Regions from separate parts of the Blastococcus sp. SYSU DS0669 genome, predicted to be linked through region 1. Evidence: predicted binding sites of a transcription regulator. Region 1 holds the regulator's gene; the other holds the start of a gene.
What was found. The regulator LexA, encoded in region 1, represses DNA repair genes until DNA is damaged. The targets are predictions, from matches to a motif close to TCGAACANNTGTTCGA.
Positions count from the first base shown of each region.

Region 2: the regulator LexA is predicted to act here: its motif matches at 2,734-2,749, upstream of dinB (DNA polymerase IV).

Region 1 is NZ_JBJHAE010000013.1:49,966-54,692, forward strand. Features, by position in the region: gene ACI792_RS13910 (ABC transporter permease) at 1-795, shown strand, start outside; gene ACI792_RS13915 (enoyl-CoA hydratase/isomerase family protein) at 792-1,580, shown strand; gene lexA (transcriptional repressor LexA) at 1,645-2,409, opposite strand; gene ACI792_RS13925 (LysM peptidoglycan-binding domain-containing protein) at 2,864-3,109, shown strand; gene ACI792_RS13930 (hypothetical protein) at 3,220-3,960, shown strand; gene nrdR (transcriptional regulator NrdR) at 4,421-4,727, shown strand, end outside.
Region 2 is NZ_JBJHAE010000004.1:57,044-61,770, forward strand. Features, by position in the region: gene ACI792_RS06350 (sucrase ferredoxin) at 1-224, opposite strand, end outside; gene ACI792_RS06355 (cupin domain-containing protein) at 238-1,446, opposite strand; gene ACI792_RS06360 (hypothetical protein) at 1,515-1,757, opposite strand; gene ACI792_RS06365 (permease) at 2,039-2,701, shown strand; gene dinB (DNA polymerase IV) at 2,815-3,993, shown strand; gene ACI792_RS06375 (DUF3040 domain-containing protein) at 4,158-4,556, shown strand; gene ACI792_RS06380 (transglutaminase family protein) at 4,647-4,727, opposite strand, start outside.

The sequences.
Region 1 (4,727 bases):
CTGCCGTTCGGCATGCTGCTGGTGACATCGTTCCGCAAGGCCCTGGGGCGCCCGCTCGGGTGGGACAACTTCACCCTGACCGGCAACTACGAGGAGGTCTTCGGCCGGCCCCTCATCGCCGCGGCCATGGGCAACAGCTTCGTGCTGGCCGTCGGCGGCACGGTGCTGGCCCTGGCCGTGGCGCTGCTCGCCTCGTGGTTGGTGCACCGCACCAAGGCGCGCAGCAACGCGGTGATCGTGGGCGCGATGGCCGCGCCGCTCGCCTTCCCGGGTGCGGTCCTCGGTATCGGGCTGATCATCGCCTACGCGGCCCAGCCGTTCGGGTTGGGCGGGACGCTGACGATCCTGCTGATCGCCTACACGGGCAGCGCCCTGCCACTGACGTTCGCCTACGTCCACGCCGGGATGGGCCAGATCGGGGCCGAGGTGGAGGAGGCATCGCGCAGCCTGGGGGCCTCCTGGGCGCGCACCTGGCGGCGGATCACCGTGCCGCTGCTGCGGCCGTCGCTCCTGGCGGCGGGCCTGCTCAACTTCGTGCTCCTGTTCCGGGAGCTGGAGATGTCGGTGTTCCTCTACACCGGCGCGAACCCGACCGTCGCCACGGTGCTCTACAACCTGGCGAGCGAGTCGCTGTACCAGCGGGTCGGCGCCCTCTCCGTGGTGATCCTGCTGATCAACATCGTCGTGACCGTGATCGCCATGCGCCTGCTCGACCGCAGACCCGGCGAGCCCACCCGGCGGTCCCGCCGCGAGCCGTCCGTCGCACTCAACACACCCCCGGAGGAAGCAGCATGACCGAGACCACCACTGATGTCGGCACCGGCGTGCACCTGCGCTACGAGACGCCGCACATCGCCGTCCTCACGCTGGACAGCCCTCCGTCGAACACGTTCAGCTGGGAGAGCCGGCGGTCGTTCATGAGGGCGCTGGACATCCTGGACGCCGACGAGAACGTCCGCTGCCTGGTGATCACCGGCGAGGGGCGCGCATTCACCGCCGGGGCCCACCTGGGCGAGGACCAGTCCATGAGCGACGAGCAGCTGACCGACTACCTCGCCGAGTTCAGCCGGGTGCTCAACGGCGTGCAGAACTTCCGGGCACCCGTGATCGCCGCCATCAACGGGGCCACGATCGGCGGCGGCCTGGAGTTCTCGCTCTGCTGTGACATCCGCATCGCATCGACGGAGGCGTTCTTCGTGGCCGCCGGCGTCAACGTGGGCCTCATCGTCAGCTTCTGGCGTCTGCCGCGCGTCATCGGGCTCGGCCCGGCCAAGGAGATCCTGCTGACCGGCGCCCGCTACACGGCCCAGCAGGCGCTCAACTGGGGACTGGTCACGGAGGTGCACGAGCCCGGTGACCTCATGCCCGCGGCGCTCGCGAAAGCTCAGCGCATCGCCACCCGCGCGCCGTTGTCGGTGGAGGCGACCAAGGAGGCCGTCACCGGGGCGTTCGAGATGGACTTCGCGCAGGGTCAGGCGCTGCAGACCAAGCGCTTCCTGGAGATGTTCCGCACCGATGACCACCAGGAGGCGCTGCGGGCGTTCTTCGAGAAGCGGGACGGCGACTACCAGCGGCGCTGATCGACCCCGCTGACGTCGATGGCCGGTCGGGAGGAGAACCCGGCCGGCCGTCGACGTCAGCGGCTCAGACCCGTCGGAGAACGCTCACGACCCGGCCGAGGATGGTCGCCTCGTCGCCCGGGATGGGCTCGTACGCCGGGTTGTGCGGCAGCAGCCAGACGTGGCCGTCGCGCCGCTTGTAGGTCTTGACCGTCGCCTCGCCGTCGATCATCGCGGCGACGATCTCGCCGTTCTCGGCGGTCGGCTGCTGGCGGACGACGACCCAGTCGCCGTCGCAGATCGCCGCCTCGACCATTGAGTCGCCGGCCACCTTGAGCATGAAGACCGTGCCCTCGCCGACCAGCTCGCGCGGCAGGGGGAAGACGTCCTCCACCGCCTGCTCGGCCAGGACGGGGCCACCGGCAGCGATCCGCCCGACGAGCGGGACGTAGGTGGGCGCCGACGCCTCCATGCCGTCACCGACCACCGGCGGCTCGGTGTGCGCGACCACCCCGCGGGCGGCGTCGCCGGGGAGCCGGACGTCGAGGGCGCGCGGACGGTTCGGATCGCGCCGCAGCCACCCCTTCTTCTGCAGGACCGACAGCTGGTGCGCGACCGAGGACGCCGAGGACAGGCCCACCGCCTCGCCGATCTCGCGGACCGAGGGTGGGTACCCACGGCGGTCGATCGAGTCGCGGATCACCTCGAGGACCCGGCGCTGCCGCTGGGTGAGGCCGTCGCCGTCCGCCGTGCGGTCGGGGAACGCCCGCACCGACGCGGAACCGTCAGCCTCCCGGGCCGTTGCCCTGGTGCCGCGACCGGCGCCGGAGGTCCCCTTCGAGTCCGCCACGTCTCCTCCTCGCCGGCTGCCCGTGCAGCGCTCGACCGTCGTCGTCGGGTGGAACCGTAGCGCCGATCGGCGCCCAGTTCAAACACGTGTTCGAAAGTTTCCCGTGTCGCATCGCTTCTGTCGGTCCTGTCCGGTAGACATCGGACAGACGTTCGAATCGAACGTGTGTTCGGACCGGCTCGCGTCGGTCGGGAGGGTGGGAGACATGGACGGCGGCGCTGCGCTGCGGGTTTCCGGCGGGTCGCCGGTCGGTGGAGGTGAGGCGGGCGCCGGGGCCCGGCCCGCCCGGCACCTCCGGGTGCTGCCGCCACCGACGTCCTACTCGGCGGCCGTCGCGCCCCGGGTGGGAGAGCCCGGGCGGCGCCTGACCGTCGTGCGGACGGCCCCCGGTAGCAGGAGAGCCGCTCCGTCGCCGCCGCTGCGGCTGACCGCGCGTGGGCGCCGGGCGGTGGCGGTGGCCGTTCTGCTGCTCGGCCTCGCCCTGGTGCCCCTGGCCGGTGCGGTGCTGGGTGAGGCAGACGGCGGGCTCCAGCTGATGGGGACGACCCAGGTCATCGTCGAGCCGGGCGACACCCTGTGGTCCATCGCCGGCGCGGTGGCCGAGGGGCGGGACGTGCGGGACGTCATCGTCGACATCCGGCAGCTGAACCGGCTCGACACCGCACAGATCACCCCTGGTCAGGTGCTGCTGTTGCCCTGACGGGTGCCCCTGCACCACGCGAGACGTTCACAATGCGGATCGGCGACTTCGTCAACCCTGCGTATGGGGACGTTTACGCTGAGTGCTGGTCGTCCGTTTACGGTCGTCGCGTGTCGAGCGTCATGGAGAACCGCGCCGCCGTGTTCACCCGTCATCCCCAGGCCGTCGAGGTGCTGCACGCGGGTGCCTGGCGGGCGGGGGAGCTGCTGGGTTGGCGGCACGACGACTCCGGCGCGTGCCAGATGCGGGTGCGGACCGTGGTCGACGGGGTCGAGCAGGCGATGTGGACGGCGCTGGACACCGTGCGGCTCCCGGAACCCGCGTCCGCCCGTCCCGGGACGCAGCTGATGGCCGCGCAGCCGGCGCTCCGGTCGGGTGGTGGTCGTTCGACCGACCCCGAGGCCACCGCCAGCCTCCCTCGGGTGCGCGACAGCCGCCCCGAGCGGTCGGCTCCGGCTCGCACGGGTGGTCGCCGACGCGCACCCGAGGGCGACGAGATCCGGGCGGCGACCGCCTTCTCCGTGCCCGTGCACCCGTCCGGTCGGCACCGGGCACCGGCCATCGCGCCGGGCCCGGTCGTCGGGCGGCACCGGGCGGCCGACGCCGAGCTCGCCCCCCTCGTCGCCGGCGGCACGCCGGCCGCGTCCGCCGCCCCGGTCCGGGACGGGGGTGTGCCTGCCTGGGTGATCCCGGCCGCGCGCTCCGCGCCGCCCGTGGAGCTGCGACCGCTCGGGCGCGACTGGACCCCGCCGGCCGGTCCCGAGCCCGAGCTGCTGACCCGTCCCATGCGGTTGAGCGACCAGATCCCGCACTCCCGCCGACGCCGGGTGGACGGGTCCCTCAGCGCCTGATCGGCAGGTGGCGCGCGCACCGGCGCCGGGCCCTCGCGGTTGCGCGCCCCGCCGCGTCCGGCCGTGCGTCCGCGGTTGTGCGGGCGGAGCGCCCGGCGGCTGCGCCCCCGCGCCGGCGCGGGCGGCCGGAGCTCCCTGCCCGCCTCGCGCCGACCGACCCCTGTGCAGCCGGCCCGCCGCGGCGGGGCCCGCGCCGGCGTGTCGCCGCGGTGTGCCTGTGACGGCTGGGGCCCGCTGTTCCGCCTGCGCACGGCAGTGTCGGGGCGGAACACGCCGAGCCGACGATCACTTGCACATCTTGCGTGGGCCGTCCTAGGGTTCCCCCACATCTAGTAGTTACAGAGCTGTAAGCCCGTCCACAGGCCGATCCTCAGGTTCTCCCCGTCGCATCCACCGGATGTCCCCAGGGGGCTCCACAGGCGGCCCGTGGCAGGCCCACCGGCGGAGGAGGTGAACCACCGTGCGCTGCCCGTTCTGCCACAACTCCGACAGCCGGGTCATCGACTCCCGGGAGACCGACGAGGGCGCCACCACGCGTCGTCGTCGTTCGTGCCCGGCCTGCGGGCGGCGGTTCACCACCGTCGAGGAAGCGGTGCTCGCCGTCGTCAAGCGCAACGGCGTCAGCGAGCCGTTCAACCGCAGCAAGGTGGTCGCCGGCGTCCGGCGGGCCTGCCAGGGCCGGCCCGTCGACGAGGACCAGCTCAAGCTCCTCGCCCAGCAGGTGGAGGACGCCGTCCGCGCCACCGGCGCCGCGGAGGTGCCTAGCC
Region 2 (4,727 bases), on a different contig from region 1:
GCCACCCGCGCGTCGAACCGCGACTGCAGCAGCGCCTGGCGCCCCCACGGGCCCGGCTGCTCGATCAGCAGCCAGCGGGACACCGGGGCGGCCGTCGCGACCCCGGAGTCGCCGCGCGCGAGCGCCTGCACCGAGCAGCGGCCCGCGTCCAGACGGCCCAGCGGGCGGGCGGGGACGTCCGTGCGGCAGAAGTCGTCGTCACCCGCCGGGCCGGCTGTGGTCACGCCCCCCACCGGGTCACCCGGGCACCCCGGCGTCGGGCACGGTGGCGATCGACTCGGTCACCAGCCGGCGGGCCAGCGTGAGGCGGTCCTCCGGGTCGAGGCCCGGCAGGTCGCCGACCTTCAGCTCGCCGGCGGCCAGCAGCTCGGTCAGCGCCGGGCGCACCTCGCCCGGGAAGGAGTGCGTGCGCCGCCCGGCCACGAGGGCCACCCGGCCCTCGTCGGCGTCGCGCAGCACGCAGCGCAGGTGCCGGCGAAGCCGCAGCACCGTCGCGGGGCCCAGGGACGCGGCGGCCGCGGACTGCGCCAGCGGCGCGACCGGCTCGGGCCGCACCTGGGCCCACGTCCGGCTGCGCAGGCGGTCGGCGACCTCGCCGGGGTCCACCCGGCCGAGCCACTCCCGGAGCCCGTCGACCACGGCGGTGACGTCCTCGGCGATCGTGTCGGGGTCGGACAGGTCCACGCCCAGGGGGAGGGAGGTGCGCAGTGCGCGGTCCTCGGCCGCCAGCTCGCGCACCAGGTCCAGCACGGACTCGGCGGCCGCCCAGCGGGTCACGGAGTGGATGCCGACGGTCAGGTGCGCGCTGATCGCGCCCAGGGCCTTGGCCGAGTGCAGGAACCCGCGCGGCAGGTAGAGGGCGTCTCCGGGGCGCAGCACCGCGTCGATCACCGGGGCGCGTTCCGCGGCGGCGGCCACCTCGGCCGCGCGGTCGCTCCACGGCTGGGTGCGCAGGGGGTCGGGCAGCACGGGCTCGTGGATGGTCCAGTGCTTCTCGCCGGCCACCTGCAGCACGAAGACGTCGTGGACGTCGTAGTGCGGGCTGAAACCCTGCGAGGACGGCGGGGTGATGTAGGCGTTGACCTGCGTGGGGTGGCCGAGGTCGGCGGCCAGCTGGTCGGCGAAGGTGATCAGCGGCGGCCAGAGCCGGTGCAGCCCCTGCAGGACGACGGTGCTCCCGTCGGCGAACAGGCGCAGCACCGCGTCGGAGGAGACCTGGTCGGCGATCTCGGCGCCCGCCCCGCCCGAGGTGGTGAACCGCTTGGGGTCGACGACGGCGCCGTCCTTGGCGATCCGGAGGAAGGGCGTGCGCAGACCTCGCCGGGAGAGCAGCTCGTCGACGGCGGGCAGGTCGAGCAGGTCGGTGAAGGAGTTGCCGGTGTCCTCGGCCCGGGTCAGGAGCGGGTGCCGCGCCCAGTGCTCCCGCGCGAACCGCTCGGGTGCCATGTCCGTGCACCGCCACAGGGCCGGGCGGAGCTGCGGCTCCGCCCGGCCCTGCGCGGTCGGGTTCTCGGTCAGGCCGAACCGTCCGCGCCGCCGTCGGCACCGCCGTCCGCGCCACCGTCGGCACCGCCGTCCGCGCCACCGTCGGCACCGCTGTCCGCACCGCCGTCGGCCCCGCCGTCGTGGCCGCCCGGGGCGCCGGAGGCGCCGTGGTCGGCCGTGCCCGCGCCGCTGTCGGCCGGGCCGTGCGCACCGCCGTCGGCGCCACCGTCGGCCCCGCCGTCCGTGCTGGTCATCTCGTCGTCGAGCGCCATGGGCTCCTCCGCTCTCGTGCGTCCGGACCGCCGTGCGGCGGCCCCGGTCGGTGCAGTACCTCCCGCGTGCTGCCCTGACACCTGCGCTCCGACCAGCGGTTCTGCCCGGGACCACGGGGGTCGGGCGCCCGGACGCCGGCCCTCGACCCGAATGTGACGATCCGGTCACGGCTTCGGGGTGGAGGTGGGCGCCCGGGCCGCCGGCGGGCATCCCCAGGAGGTCGGCGTGGAGCACACCGCGCCTGCACCGTGAACTGCACGACGACCGGAGGAGTGAGCTCGTGACCGAGAGTCGTACGCGAACCGACACCACGTTCGAGGACAACGTCATCCGCCAGGAGACGGTCGACCGGCCGGCCGAGGGGGCGACCGCGACGGCGCCGGTGACGGGTCCCGCCGTCTCCGCGCCGCCCCGACGCGACCGGGTCCGGTGGGGCCCGGTGTGGGCCGGTCTGATCGTCGCCGTCCCGACGTTCCTGCTGCTGCAACTGGCCACGCTGGCCCTGGGCTGGTGGGACATCGGCCCCGGGGCGACCGGTAACAACGCCGACTGGATCAGCGGGGTCAACGGGCTGATCGCCCTGTTCCTCGGCGGGCTCACCGCCGGCGCCAGCGCGATCTGGCGCGGCCTCAGCGACGGGCTGCTGCACGGCATCCTGGTCTGGGCGCTGACGGTGGTCGCCATCGTCTTCCTGACCCTCTTCGGTGGCGGCGCCCTGCTGGGCTCGCTGGCCGGCGTCGTGACCGACGTGACCAACATCCAGCAGGCGAACCTGCCCGACGTCGCGGCCGGCCAGGCGACGGACGTGGCCACGTCGGCCGCCAGCTGGGCGGTGCTGGGCCTGGGGCTCGGGATCGCGGCCTCCGCGCTGGGCGGCGTGCTGGGCGCCAAGATGTGGCCGAGCCGCAAGGACGCCGAGCGCCAGCGGGTCGCGGCCGGCTGACGCCCACCCGCACCGCTATCGTCGACCCCGGATCGAACGCATGTTCGATCCGGGGTCGACGTGCGGAAGGGGACGGCGTGGGGCGGGGTGGCGGTCGTGCGGCGGGCTGCACCGTGCTGCACGTCGACATGGACGCCTTCTTCGCCAGCGTCGAGGTGCGCCGCCGGCCGGAGCTCGCCGGCACCCCCGTCATCGTCGGTGGCGCCGGTAACCGCGGCGTGGTCACCTCGGCCACCTACGAGGCCCGCAGGTACGGCGTGCACGCGGCCATGCCCACCGCGCGAGCACTGCGGCTGTGCCCGACGGCGACGGTCCTGCCGGGGGACATGGCGCTCTACGCCGAGGTGTCCCGGGCGGTCATGGCGCTGTTCCGGTCGGTCACCCCGCTGGTCGAGCCGCTGAGCATGGACGAGGCGTTCCTCGACGTCTCCGGCGCCGGCCGCCGGCTGGGCGACGCCGCGGAGATCGGCGAGTACCTCCGGGCCCGGGTCTTCGACGAGCAGGGCATCACCTGCTCGGTCGGCGTGGCCGGCACCAAGTTCGTGGCGAAGCTGGCCTCCACGCACGCCAAACCCGACGGGCTGCTCGTCGTCCGGCCGCCGGAGGTCATGGGCTTCCTCCACCCGCTGCCGGTCGGTGCGCTGTGGGGGGTGGGGCCGAAGACGGAGGAGACCCTCCTGCGGCTGGGGCTGCGCACCGTGGGCGACCTGGCCCACGTGCCGGCGAAGACGCTCCAGCGGGCGCTGGGGGTGGCGGCGGGCACCCACCTGCACGAGCTCTCCTGGGGCCGCGACCCCCGGCGGGTCGTCCCCGACGAGCCCGAGCGCTCCACCGGCGCGGAGGAGACCTTCGCCACCGACGTCGACGACCCGCGCGTGGTCCACCGGGAGCTGCTGCGCCTGGCGGAGCGGACGGCCGGCCGGCTGCGCTCGATCGGCTGCCTGGCCCGCACGGTGAGCATCAAGGTCCGCTTCGCCGACTTCACCACGATCACCCGCAGCCGCACCCTCGGAGCGCCCACCGACGTGGGGCAGGAGCTCTACGACACGGCCCGCGTGCTCTACGACGCCCTGGGGCTGGACCGGACCCGCATCCGGCTGGTCGGCGTCCGGGCCGAACGCCTCGTCGAGGCCGGTTCGGCCCCCCGGCAGCTCGAACTGGGGGCCCGCGAGCACGGTCGCCGGGAGGCGGAGCTGGCCGCCGACCGCGCCGCCCGGCGTTTCGGTGCCGGCGCGGTGCGCCCGGCCACGCTCCTGGGTTCCTCGGGCAGGGTCGGGCGGCCGGGCCGCTGACCTGCCCGGACGCGCCGGGGGACCCACCCGGAGGAGTGATCGGCCGACGCGCTCGGCGGCTCGCCGTGGCGTCGCCTTTCGCCGCGTGCAATCGGCTCGTATCCTCGAAGACACCGTCGGCGGGAGCCTCCGACGGAACTGGCTCCGCCCATTTGGAGGTCGACGTGCCGCTCTCCGAGCACGAGCAGCGTCTGCTGGAGCAGATCGAGCGCGCCCTCGTCGATGACGATCCGAAGTTCGCATCCTCGGTCCGCACCGGCGATCGCCGTCAGAAGGCTCGCCGCAGACTGCAACTCGGCGGGTTGCTGGTCCTGGTCGGCCTCGCCGTCCTGGTGGCCGGCGCCGTCGCCGAATCCGTTCCGCTGGGGGTCCTCGGGTTCCTGGTGGCCTTCGGTGGCGCCGCCCTCGGGGTGCTGCACTACCGCGCGGCCACCGGTGCCGTCGAGGCCACCGGTCCCGCCGGGTCGCGCGGCTCGACCGCGGCCGGCCGCGGCGGCCGGAAGGGCAAGCAGCCGATGAAGAACCGGCTCGAGGAACGTTTCCGCCGCCGCTACGACCAGTAGCCCCACGCACCCGCCCGGCCGCCGTCCCGCCCGGACGGCGGCCGGGCGCGTCCCGGGCGGCCACGGCAGAGGCCCTGGGTCCCGGCGCCGCTAGGACCAGGAGCCCTCGCGCACCGACCCGCCGGCCGCTCTCCGCCCGGCACGGTCGAACCCGTCCCGGGTCCACCGCGC